4 linked regions of the Spartinivicinus marinus genome follow. The protein of the gene in region 2 interacts with the protein of the main gene of each other region in a pairwise test. Links are inferred from orthologs where the notes say so. Each region holds a gene or a part of one and is shown on either strand. Other genes may lie near its edges.

What was found.
Region 1: the proteins of rho (region 2) and nusG interact in binary tests that used the Escherichia coli proteins (3 or more experiments, as listed by UniProt). The link is inferred for Spartinivicinus marinus from one-to-one orthologs.
Region 3: the proteins of rho (region 2) and hfq interact in binary tests that used the Escherichia coli proteins (3 or more experiments, as listed by UniProt). The link is inferred for Spartinivicinus marinus from one-to-one orthologs.
Region 4: the proteins of rho (region 2) and yhbY interact in binary tests that used the Escherichia coli proteins (3 or more experiments, as listed by UniProt). The link is inferred for Spartinivicinus marinus from one-to-one orthologs.

Annotation. Positions count from the first base shown.
Region 1 is NZ_JAPJZK010000001.1:1,924,801-1,927,809, reverse strand. Bases 32-2,817 are described here. They hold nusG (transcription termination/antitermination protein NusG), read left to right. Parts: upstream 32-1,050; coding sequence 1,051-1,584; downstream 1,585-2,817. Other genes in these bases: rplA (50S ribosomal protein L1), read left to right, coding at 2,172-2,817; rplK (50S ribosomal protein L11), read left to right, coding at 1,741-2,172; secE (preprotein translocase subunit SecE), read left to right, coding at 673-1,044; tuf (elongation factor Tu), read left to right, coding at 32-535. Also shown: more of tuf, read left to right, coding at 1-31; more of rplA, read left to right, coding at 2,818-2,867. UniProt on the Escherichia coli protein: Part of the processive rRNA transcription and antitermination complex (rrnTAC). The complex forms an RNA-chaperone ring around the RNA exit tunnel of RNA polymerase (RNAP).
Region 2 is NZ_JAPJZK010000001.1:3,235,528-3,238,650, reverse strand. Bases 224-3,123 are described here. They hold rho (transcription termination factor Rho), read left to right. Parts: upstream 224-993; coding sequence 994-2,253; downstream 2,254-3,123. Other genes in these bases: ubiD (4-hydroxy-3-polyprenylbenzoate decarboxylase), read left to right, coding at 2,375-3,123; trxA (thioredoxin TrxA), read left to right, coding at 224-274. Outside these bases: more of trxA, read left to right, coding at 1-223. UniProt on the Escherichia coli protein: Facilitates transcription termination by a mechanism that involves Rho binding to the nascent RNA, activation of Rho's RNA-dependent ATPase activity, and release of the mRNA from the DNA template.
Region 3 is NZ_JAPJZK010000001.1:3,425,580-3,428,498, reverse strand. Bases 194-2,889 are described here. They hold hfq (RNA chaperone Hfq), read right to left. Parts: upstream 1,821-2,889; coding sequence 1,566-1,820; downstream 194-1,565. Other genes in these bases: miaA (tRNA (adenosine(37)-N6)-dimethylallyltransferase MiaA), read right to left, coding at 2,077-2,889; hflX (ribosome rescue GTPase HflX), read right to left, coding at 259-1,554. In the rest of the region: FtsH protease activity modulator HflK, read right to left, coding at 1-72; more of miaA, read right to left, coding at 2,890-2,919. UniProt on the Escherichia coli protein: RNA chaperone that binds small regulatory RNA (sRNAs) and mRNAs to facilitate mRNA translational regulation in response to envelope stress, environmental stress and changes in metabolite concentrations.
Region 4 is NZ_JAPJZK010000001.1:3,802,619-3,805,725, reverse strand. Bases 140-3,023 are described here. They hold yhbY (ribosome assembly RNA-binding protein YhbY), read left to right. Parts: upstream 140-1,370; coding sequence 1,371-1,676; downstream 1,677-3,023. Other genes in these bases: carB (carbamoyl-phosphate synthase large subunit), read right to left, coding at 2,194-3,023; greA (transcription elongation factor GreA), read right to left, coding at 1,725-2,201; rlmE (23S rRNA (uridine(2552)-2'-O)-methyltransferase RlmE), read right to left, coding at 489-1,109; ftsH (ATP-dependent zinc metalloprotease FtsH), read right to left, coding at 140-225. Outside these bases: more of ftsH, read right to left, coding at 1-139; more of carB, read right to left, coding at 3,024-3,107.

The sequences.
Region 1 (3,009 bases), 1.3 Mb from region 2 along the record:
CGTATTCTCTATTTCTGGTCGTGGTACTGTAGTAACGGGTCGTGTAGAGCGTGGTATCGTTAAAGTCGGTGACGAAGTAGAGATCATCGGTATCCGCGACACGCAAAAAACGACTTGTACTGGTGTTGAGATGTTCCGTAAGCTGCTTGACGAAGGTCGTGCAGGTGAGAACGTTGGTGTGTTGTTGCGTGGTACTAAGCGTGATGACGTAGAGCGTGGTCAAGTATTGGCTATTCCTGGCTCTATCACTCCACACACCAAGTTTGAATCAGAAGTTTACGTATTAAGCAAAGACGAAGGTGGTCGTCATACACCATTCTTCAAAGGTTATCGTCCACAGTTCTACTTCCGTACCACTGACGTTACAGGCGCGGTAGAATTACCAGAAGGTGTTGAAATGGTAATGCCTGGCGATAACATTCAAATGAAAGTTGAACTAATTGCACCAATCGCTATGGAAGATGGCTTACGCTTCGCTATCCGTGAAGGTGGTCGTACTGTAGGTGCTGGTGTAGTTGCAAAAATTATTGAGTAAAGTTGGAATATGGTGCTAGTTTTTAGCTGGCACCATGGTTACAGGCCAGTAGTTCAATTGGTAGAGCACCGGTCTCCAAAACCGGGGGTTGGGGGTTCGATTCCCTCCTGGCCTGCCATCTCTTAGAGCACCTGATCATGAATGCAAAGATTGAAGTTGAAAACCAAGGCCGTCTAGATGGTCTAAAGTGGTTTGTGGTATTTGCTGTTGTAGCTGCGGGCGCCTACGGTAATTACTTTTATCAAAGCGAATCTTTGCTTTATCGTGTGATAGCCCTCCTTATCCTAGGTTTAGCAGCAGGCTACGTTGCTTTAACTACGGTTAAAGGCCAAAAATTCTGGACTTTGGTCAAAGATGCTAAAGTTGAAGTACGGAAAGTTGTTTGGCCAACTAAGCAAGAAACCGTTCAAACTACCGTAATTGTTGTAGCTGTAGTTATCTTGATGGGATTTGTTTTGTGGCTAATTGATTGGGCATTGAATTCAATTATTAATGGTTTGATTGGGTAACCGCTCATGGCTAAGCGTTGGTATGTTGTGCATGCATATTCAGGATATGAAAAGCAAGTTATGCGCTCTATTAAAGAACGTATTGAATTGCACGACATGCAAGACTTGTTTGGTGAGGTTTTAGTGCCTACTGAAGAAGTAGTCGAAATTAAAAGTGGCCAGAAGCGTAAAAGTGAACGCAAGTTCTTTCCAGGCTATGTATTAGTGCAGATGGAAATGAACGATGATAGTTGGCACTTAATTAAAGATACCCCAAGAGTAATGGGGTTTATTGGCGGAACAGCCGATCGTCCTGCGCCGATTACTGAGCGCGAAGCTCAAGCTATCTTAAAGCGTGTTGAAGATGGCTCAGACAAACCGAAACCCAAAACCCTGTTTGAACCAGGTGAAGTTGTTCGGGTTATCGATGGACCATTTGCAGATTTTAATGGCGTAGTTGAAGAAGTTAACTACGAGAAAAATAGATTACAAGTTGCCGTATTAATATTTGGTCGTTCAACGCCAGTTGAACTAGAATTTGTCCAAGTAGAAAAAGGCTAATAGATTTTTTTAAGGCCCGCACTGCATATGCAGTGTGGGTCTTTATTGTCTGTCAAAATGATGACTTTCAACAAAGGGGAGCTGAGTTGCTAGGTGGCCCTTCATAGTAAGCCAGGTCGTAGTAACAAAGCGCTTAACCCATCGTCGAGGTGAATAATGGCTAAAAAAGTAGAAGCCTATATCAAGCTGCAAGTAGCAGCTGGTCAAGCTAATCCAAGCCCTCCTGTTGGTCCTGCATTAGGTCAGCATGGCGTTAACATTATGGAGTTCTGTAAGGCATTTAACGCCAAAACTCAAAGTATGGAACAGGGTATGCCTATTCCAGTTGTGATTACTGTATACAGTGACCGCAGCTTTACTTTTGAGACTAAAACTCCACCTGCATCTGTGTTATTGAAAAAAGCAGCCAAGCTGAAAAAAGGTAGTGGCCGTCCTAACACTGAAAAAGTGGGTACTGTGACTCGTGAGCAACTAGAAGAGATCGCTAAAACTAAAGAGCCTGACTTAACGGCAGCGGATCTTGATGCAGCGGTTAGAACTATTGCTGGTAGTGCTCGCAGCATGGGCTTAAATGTGGAGGGTGTGTAATGGCCAAGTTATCTAAGCGCGCAAAAGCCATTGCTGAGAAAATTGATCGCACAAAAGCGTATCCAATTCAAGAAGCTGCTCAGCTGCTGGCTGAAATTTCCACTGTTAAGTTCGCTGAGTCTTTTGACGTTGCAGTTAACTTAGGTGTTGATCCTCGTAAATCTGATCAGGTTGTTCGTGGCTCTACTGTATTGCCAAACGGTACAGGTAAAGATGTTCGTGTAGCGGTATTCACTCAAGGCCCTAATGCTGATGCAGCTAAAGAAGCGGGTGCTGATATCGTTGGTATGGACGATTTAGCCGCTGAAGTGAAGGGCGGTAACTTAAACTTTGATGTTGTTATTGCTTCTCCTGACGCAATGCGTGTTGTTGGTCAGTTAGGTCAAATTTTAGGCCCGCGTGGTCTGATGCCAAACCCTAAAGTGGGTACTGTAACACCTAACGTAGCTGAAGCAGTAAAAAATGCTAAAGCTGGTCAGGTGAGATACCGTACAGATAAAAACGGTATTATCCACTGTGGCGTTGGTAAAGTAGGTTTTGCTGCTGATGCAGTTAAACAAAATATTGAAGCGTTGCTGGTTGACTTGAAAAAAGCTAAGCCTGCTTCTGCTAAAGGCGTCTACATGAAAAAGGTTACCTTATCTACAACGATGGGACCTGGTTTGACTGTTGATATATCAAGCCTAGACGCATAACAGACTTTGGGGCTCTTGCTTACCTTAAATATTAATGAATGTATAAGGCAAGACAGGAGCCGTCAAAGACCGTAGGTGCTGTTTTTTAGATTAAAAGATGGCTTAATTCTCCTACGCAGACGGTGTAGCTTCATTATCCAAT
Region 2 (3,123 bases):
CAATGCCGAAGGGCCGGTTCTTGTCGACTATTGGGCAGAATGGTGTGGGCCATGCAAAATGATCACTCCCATTCTTGATGAAATTGCTAACGAATATAAAGACCGCCTGAAAGTATGTAAATTGAACATCGACGATAATGAAGAGACGCCTCCTAAGTACGGTGTTCGTGGTATACCAACTCTCATGTTGTTTAAGAATGGTAATGTAGAGGCCACCAAAGTTGGCGCCCTTTCAAAAAGTCAGCTTGTAGCATTTCTGGAAGGCAACCTCTAAAAGAAAGGCTTTAAAGGGGGAATCCCCCCCCTTTCTGCTTCGTTAATAACAACCGCAGTTATCCTACAGCCCTTGGTACTTCTGAGGATTGACTTCAACTTTTGGTATTTATCCAATTATTTTTCAATTAATACTGGACTTAAATCTCGACAGTTTCTATTATTCAGTGTTAGATTAACCTTAATAACCACCGTTACTCATAAATCTATAGTCGTTAAATATTCACATATAGATGTCAATCGTATATAAATAGCAAGCAAGCGTCTTATATAATGACAAGCATCTTAATAATGAAGACTGTTATATAATTGGCGATCTGTAGATTAAGTTACTCTCACTATTTAAACCGCCTTATAGATAGGTCTTGCGGATAAATATGGTTACTCTTCACACAGCTGTGAATAACACCACTGTGTATAAAGAGTATTTTATAAAGAGACACTTATTAGAGGCACCTATAAAAAGGTTCTTATATAAGAGGTTTTATAAAGAGTTGCTTATAAAAACTACAGTGATTAATAATCCGAGTAACTCAAAATGATAACGGCGACCAACTACCACTTAGCTACAGCTAAGAAATAATCAGGCGATAGAAGGTAGAGGTTATTTAAAGCAATCCAGACAAATTAATCTTAACGCTACCCAAACCAGAGAGCAGTTCCTCCGTTGCATTCAGCATCTACAGAGAGTTACCTTTCATCAACGTATCTTAGTTTACTATGAACCTTACCGAGCTAAAGCAAAAATCCGTTCCTGAATTATTAAAATTAGCCACCGAGATGGGGCTTGATAACCTAGCCCGCTCTCGTAAACAGGATGTCATCTTTACCATATTAAAACGCCATGCGCGCAGTGGTGAAGATATCTATGGCGATGGAGTATTAGAAATTCTGCAAGACGGTTTTGGCTTCTTGCGTTCTTCTGATAGTTCTTATCTAGCCGGTCCTGACGATATCTACGTTTCACCTAGCCAAATCCGCCGCTTTAATCTGCGCACTGGTGATACCGTATCAGGAAAAATTCGTCCACCTAAAGATGGTGAGCGCTATTTTGCACTTTTAAAGGTTAACGAAATCAATTTCGATAAACCTGAAAATGCAAAAAATAAAATTCTTTTTGAAAATCTCACACCATTGTTTCCTCAAGAACGATTAACAATGGAAGCAGGCAACGGCTCAACAGAAGACCTCACTGCCCGCATAATTGACTTAGTTGCTCCCTTTGGTAAAGGCCAACGCGGCTTGATTGTATCACCACCAAAGGCGGGTAAAACCCTAATGCTGCAAAATATTGCATCTAATATTGCCCGTAACAATCCAGAATGCCACCTAATTGTACTATTGATTGACGAGCGTCCAGAGGAAGTAACAGAAATGGCTCGCTCAGTTCGAGGTGAAGTCGTTGCCAGTACTTTTGACGAGCCTCCCGCTCGCCATGTTCAAGTGGCAGAAATGGTGATTGAAAAAGCTAAACGACTGGTTGAGCATAAAAAAGATGTCGTTATTTTACTTGACTCTATTACTCGTTTAGCCCGTGCCTACAACACTGTTATTCCTTCATCAGGTAAAGTATTAACAGGTGGTGTGGATGCTCATGCCCTAGAGCGACCAAAACGTTTCTTTGGTGCAGCCCGTAATATAGAAGAAGGTGGCAGCTTAACCATTATGGCTACCGCATTAGTTGATACCGGTTCAAAAATGGATGAAGTTATTTTTGAAGAATTTAAAGGAACCGGTAATATGGAATTACACCTAGATAGAAAAATATCTGAAAAACGTGTATTCCCTGCTATTGGCATCACCCGCTCCGGTACTCGTCGTGAAGACTTACTGACAACCGAAGAAGAGCTACAACGGATGTGGATTTTACGCAAAATTCTGCACCCTATGGATGAAATTTCTGCGGTTGAATTCTTATTAGACCGGATGAAAGACACCAAAACCAACGAAGAATTCTTCCAATCAATGAAACGGAAGTAACTTTCAAAGCAAGAGAAGTTTTTAAAACTTCTCTTGCTTTAATTTTCCTCTCTCCTAATTAATGACTCCTCAATTCCTATATTTACTCAAAATATGCCAATAGCTATCGCCAGGGGTATTAATGAAATATAAAGACCTGCGAGACTTCATTTCCCAACTAGAAAAACAAGGCGAATTAAAACGCATCTATACGCCAGTTGATCCTTATCTGGAAATGACTGAAATTGCCGACCGCACCCTTCAAAAAGGCGGCCCTGCATTATTATTTGAAAACCCCAAAGGTTTTAATATACCTGTTCTGGCCAACTTGTTTGGTACTGCTGACCGAGTAGCCATGGGAATGGGAGCAAAAAACACCCAAGCACTTACCGAAATCGGTGAATTATTAGCTTTTTTAAAAGAGCCTGAACCACCCAAAGGAATGAAAGATGCCTGGGAAAAATTACCTATTTTTCGCCAAGTAATGAATATGGGACCCAAGTTGGTTAAAACAGCTCCCTGCCAACAAGTCATCATTAGCAAAGAAGATGTAGATTTAACTACCCTCCCAATTCAAACCTGCTGGCCAGGTGATGCCGGCCCATTAATTACCTGGCCTCTAGTGGTTACCAAAGGTCCTAATAAAACCCGGCAAAACTTAGGGATTTACCGTCAGCAAGTAATTGGTCGCAATAAGGTTATTATGCGCTGGCTTTCCCACCGCGGTGGAGCATTGGATTTTAAAGAGTGGCAAGCCGCACACCCTGGTGAACCTTTCCCTGTAGCAGTTGCCCTGGGAGCAGACCCTGCCACTATTTTAGGGGCTGTTACACCAGTACCCGACACTTTATCTGAATATGCTTTTGCTGGGTTATTAAGAGGCAGTAAAAC
Region 3 (2,919 bases), 190 kb from region 2 along the record:
ATTGCCACGATTCCCCCCGTTGCCCCAGGGATCTTTATCATTTCCGTTACCACCCGGTTCATTCCAGGCCATAAACTTCTCCATTACACCAGTGTTGGATTAGTAAGCTGATAGGTGCACTTCCCAATAACACATTCGCTATATTAGAAGGTGCTCCTTAACAAAGTTGTTGTTATGGCTATGATACTAGTTAATTCGGATAAATCTACGACTGTGCATTGTAAGAGCGACAGTTGCTGCCTTCAACCCGTACCCTTATTAATGGGTTACTGACAATAAAGCCTCTGGTTTTAACCCAGAACGACCTAACAACCTATCGTAGTCCTGCTTTGGCATTCTGATTTTTACCAGCGTATTGCCAGCTGCATCTATTGACTCAGACTGCACCACTCCCAACTCATAAAACTGTGCTCTTAACCGACTTTGCTGAGGGGTTAAAGTAATGGTTTGCTGAATTAATTGATCCCCCATATGCTCAGCAATGGCCTTAACTAATAACTCAGTGCCATTACCTTGTTGAGCAGACAACCAAACCCGGGTGGGCACTCCCTGTTCATTATAATCGACTCGTGGCTGTACATCAGACAATTGGTCTATCTTGTTGTATACCTGAAGACTAGGCAACTCATTGGCACCAATTTCTTTTAGGACGGCTTCCACTTGCTCAATATTGTCTTGATAGTTTGGGTCACTGATATCAACGACATGAACCAACAGATCAGCCATTACCGTTTCTTCAAGAGTTGCCCTAAAAGCCTCTACCAGCTTATGCGGCAAATGCCGAATAAAGCCCACAGTATCAGCCAAAACAACTGGACCTAAATCTGGTACTTTTATTCTTCTTAGGGTTGGGTCCAATGTGGCAAATAACTGATCAGCAGCATAGACATCAGCTGCCGTTAAATAATTAAATAGCGTTGATTTACCAGCGTTGGTATAACCTACAAAGGAGATACTTGGCACTTCTGCCCGCTTGCGGGCTCGACGCCCTTGGTCACGCTGTTTTCGCACTTTTTCCAAGCGTTTAGTAATTGACTTAATTCGTGCACGAAGCAAGCGTCGGTCTGTTTCTAACTGAGTTTCACCAGGCCCACGTAAACCGATCCCACCTTTCTGTCTTTCTAAGTGAGTCCAACCTCTTACTAAGCGTGTACTCATATGCTGCAGCTGAGCCAGCTCAACTTGTAGCTTACCTTCATGGGTACGCGCCCGCTGGGCAAAAATATCCAGAATCAGGCCAGTACGATCCAGTACTCGACACTGCAATTCTTTTTCCAGATTGCGTTCCTGAGAGGGACTTAAGGCGTGATTAAAAATCACCAGCTCTGCTTCATGGGCTTTAACTTGCTGGCGAATTTCTTCGAGCTTACCACTACCCACCAGATATTTTGGGTTGGGCTGTTGCTTGGAGATAGTTAGAAAGGCTATTGGGTTCGCCCCCGCAGAGCTAACTAGCTCTTTAAATTCACGGGGGTCTTCCCTATCTTGGTCACTGATTAACTCAGGATGTACCAATACCGCTTGTTCGCCACCTTGATGGCGTTCAAAAAACAAAGACAAACTCCTTAATTATTACCGGGCTCGCCAGTTTGCTCCTGCCCTTGCATTGGCAGTCTAACTGCTCGGGTGGGAACCACTGTAGAAATAGCATGTTTATATACCATCTGGCTGACAGTATTTTTCAGCAAAATAACAAACTGATCAAAAGACTCAATTTGTCCTTGCAGCTTAATACCATTAACCAAGTAAATAGAAACAGGTATACGATCTTTGCGCAACACGTTCAAGTAAGGGTCTTGTAGAGAATGCCCTTTTGACATTGCTGTACTCCTTTAATTAAATATCAAAAAAATTAAAAAATGCTTACTAATAATAAAATAATCCGCTTATAAAACTTCAAACCTAGAAGTTATACCCAACACGTAGTTTAAAACCATTTTGACGGGTATAAATAGGTCAACAGCTTTAGCAAAAAAGCTTCAATACCTGTTACCATTTCCAGTGTTAGCAGCGATAAGCGCAAACGTTAATAGCCGAGCTAGCTGTATATGATAGCTTAAAATTAAAACTTAAGCTCTATATAAGTGCCTGCTCCACAAATTTCAAGGTCTGGGCCGGTAAATCCTGATCAAGGCTGTCAAACCAGTGCAGCTTAGGCCAACTGCGCAACCAGGTAAATTGACGCTTCGCCAGCTGACGTGTAGCAACAATGCCTTTTTCGATCATCTCTTCATAGCTTAGTTCCCCCGCCAAATATTCCCAAGCCTGGCGATAACCCACCGAACGAATTGATGGCAGGTTACAGTTAAGGTCAGCGCGTTGTCTAAGCGCTGTTACTTCTGTCAAAAAGCCTTGATCAATCATTTGCAAAAAACGCTTTTCAATTCGCTGATGCAAGACTTTGCGCTCTTTGGGCGCCACAGCCAAACTTATAACGTGATAAGGAAAACTTTGCCGCTGAAACTGCTGTTCTCGTCGAAACTGGGTCATGGTTTTCCCCGAACTTCGATAAACCTCTAATGCTCGCTGCAACCGTTGAGGGTCATTTGGGTGAATCCGTTGCGCAGACTCTGGATCAACCGATGCTAGCTGAGCATGGATGTATGCCCAACCATGCTGACTTGCTTCTGCTGAAATCTGTTGTCTGATTACGTCATCAGCAGCAGGCATTTCCGCAAGCCCATCTTTAAGCGCTTTAAAATAAAGCATGGTGCCACCCACCAGTAAGGGGATTTTTTTTCTAGCAATTATGTCTGCTATTAATTGCGCTGCATCAACACGAAAGTCGGCTGCAGAATATGGTTCAGCCGGGTCTTTTATATCAATTAAATGATGGGGAAACTCAGCTAATATTTCAGGTGTTGGTTTTGCAGTACCAATATCCATCCCTTTGTATACCAGTGCCGAGTCGACACTAAT
Region 4 (3,107 bases), 570 kb from region 2 along the record:
TTGAATAGTGGGAGGAAGGTTAGTCTCAAAACGTTCACTACCGTTCAATATACCCGTTACTGTAAAACCATCAATAACGACCTTACTAACCTGTTTATTTTCTACCAAATTGACAAACTGTGTATAGGTCAGCTCTTTGGTTGATGACTGCATGTTGCCGAAGTTTTTAAATACTGTCAGCAATACCAACGCGATTATTAGCCATAAAACTAAATTCTTTGCCATATCATTCAACGGGCTACCCTCTTCGAGCGAACAAGCCTAACAGTCACTCGGTCTGTTTGTAATTATGCGGCTAAGATAAAGAAGTTGGCTGTATACTTACTTAACGTTTCTTTAAAGCTGCACAGTATTTTACAATCGTTCCACGAGCATGCTAAACAATAGCACTAGCCAAAGTTTATGGTGCTATACCTTACTACAGATCCATTACTTGAAACAGTTTCTCATCTATAGTTTAGCGCTATTAACTCTATTACCGAAGCTGATTAACCTTTAAACCCCTTTCCAAGCAGATAAACTTCACGTGAACGCGATCTTGATGCTTGTGGTTTTCGAGTTACCACTGAAGCAAAAACCTCTCGCATCGCCTTAAAATATTGATCAAATCCTTCACCTTGGAATACTTTCGTTAAAAAACACCCCTTCGGTTTCAGCACTTGCAAGGACAAGTCCAGTGCTAGTTCAGCCAAATACATAGCTTTAGGCTGATCAACGGCCTTCATACCACTCATATTGGGGGCCATATCAGAAATTACAAGGTCTACTCTATCAGCACCAATTGAAGCCAAAATTTCTTTTAAAACGGCCTCCTCAGTAAAGTCACCTTGAACAAAGCTAACATCAGCAATAGGGTCCATTGGCAAAATATCAGAAGCGACAACTTTGCCTTTATCCCCGATCAACTGCGCAGCCACTTGAGTCCAACCGCCAGGGGCCGCCCCCAAATCAACCACTGTCATGCCAGGCTTGAGTAAGCAATCTTTTTGCTGAATTTCCAGCAACTTATAGCTGGCTCGGGAGCGGTAGCCATCTTTTTGTGACTGCTTTACAAACTGATCAGAAAAATGTTCTTGTAGCCAACGATTACTGCTTTTTGACCGCCCCATAACCTACAATTCTCATTAAAAAATTATATTGATAAATAAGTGGTAGCATTATAAAAGCAATAGGAGAGCCTTTAACAGCCAAACTACCATGCTTCAAAATTTTTGGTTTACTCTTACTCACTATTTCACTTGAGCCACTATGCAACAACCTAACAGTTCTTGTATTATCCGCGACCTTATTTGATGGTGTATGCTTCTTAATTACAGTATGCTCCTCTAGTTTATCATGAGAAATCACTTAAGTTTTACGGAATCATTTACATGGCTTTAACCGCTGCACAAAAGAAGCGCTTTCGCACCATCGGCCACAATCTCAAACCAGTGGTTACCATTGCTAGTAATGGGCTGTCAGCAGGGGTTTTAGAAGAAACCACTCGAGCCCTAGCTGATCACGAACTAATCAAAGTTAAGTTTGCAGTGGGAGATAGAGAAGCAAAAAAAGCATTTATTGGTGAGCTTTGTAAAGAAGTCGGTGCTGAACTGGTTCAAACCATCGGCAATATTGCACTCATTTACAAACCAGCCAAAGAGCCGAATCCAGCATTATCAAACTTATTACGCAGCTAAAAAAAAACCCCTGCTCAAAGGGGCTTTTTTATTTATCAACAGAATAGTTTATAGGTGCTTAACTTCTGCAACCTCATACTCAGTGTCACCAGCAGGCGTCTTAACCAGAACAACATCCCCTTCTTCTTTACCAATTAAGGCTCGAGCAATAGGAGAACTCACGGATACTTTATTACTTTTAATATCCGCCTCATCTTCACCCACTATCTGGTATTCCATTTCTTCATCTGAGTCTAAATTAATCAGCGCAACTGTAGTACCAAAAAACACTTTACCCGTTTTAGCAATTTTGGTGACATCAATTACCTGAGCGCTTGATAATTTCGCTTCTATTTCATTGATCCGTCCTTCAGTGAAGCTTTGCTGCTCCCTAGCTGCATGGTACTCAGCATTTTCCTTAAGATCACCATGCTCTCGAGCATCGGCAATTGCTTGAATAATTCTTGGGCGCTCAACCCCTTTTAGTCGTTCTAACTCATCCCTTAGGGCACGTTCACCCTGGACAGTCATTGGAACCCTATTCATTCATAATACCTTTGTGCAAATCCTGTAGCCGACGAACTGTTCGCTCAGGGCCAAATTGAATTGCCTGAGCAACAGCCTCAGCTCCTGCTAATGTAGTAGAGTAAGGCACTTTATGCTGTAACGCTGATCGCCTAATCATATAAGAGTCAGCAATAGCTTGGCGCCCCTCGGTAGTATTGATCACTAGCGAAATTTCGTCATTTTTAATCATGTCAACTAAGTGCGGACGGCCTTCAGTCACTTTATTCACTCGCTGAATTACCAGGCCAGCTGACTCTAAAGCTTTTGCTGTACCAGCAGTTGCGTAAATACTAAAGCCTTGAGCAATAAGTGCCTTTGCCACACCAACCGCTCGTGGCTTGTCTTCATCTCTAACACTGATAATAACTTTGCCTTCTGTTGGCAGCATAGCATGAGCAGCCAGATGTCCTTTAGCAAAAGCTTCTGCAAAGCTATCCCCCACCCCCATCACTTCACCTGTTGATTTCATTTCAGGCCCTAAAATCGGGTCCACACCTGGAAACTTATTAAATGGAAAAACCGACTCTTTCACACAGAAATAAGGGGGGATTATTTCCTCAGTAAAACCAACTTCTGCTAGCGACTTGCCAGCCATTACCAGTGCTGCCACTTTCGCTAACGAGCGGCCTATGCATTTTGAAACAAATGGTACCGTTCGTGAAGCCCTTGGGTTGACTTCAATGACATAAATTTCGTCATCCTGAATTGCCAGTTGCACATTCATTAACCCAACTACGCCCAGCTCAAGCGCCATTCGCTTCACTTGCTCGCGAATCTGATCCTGAAAATCTTTGCTGAGACTGTAGGGAGGTAGAGAGCAGGCAGAATCACCAGAGTGTACGCCCGCTTGCTCGATATGTTGCATAATGGCGCCAATCACCACAG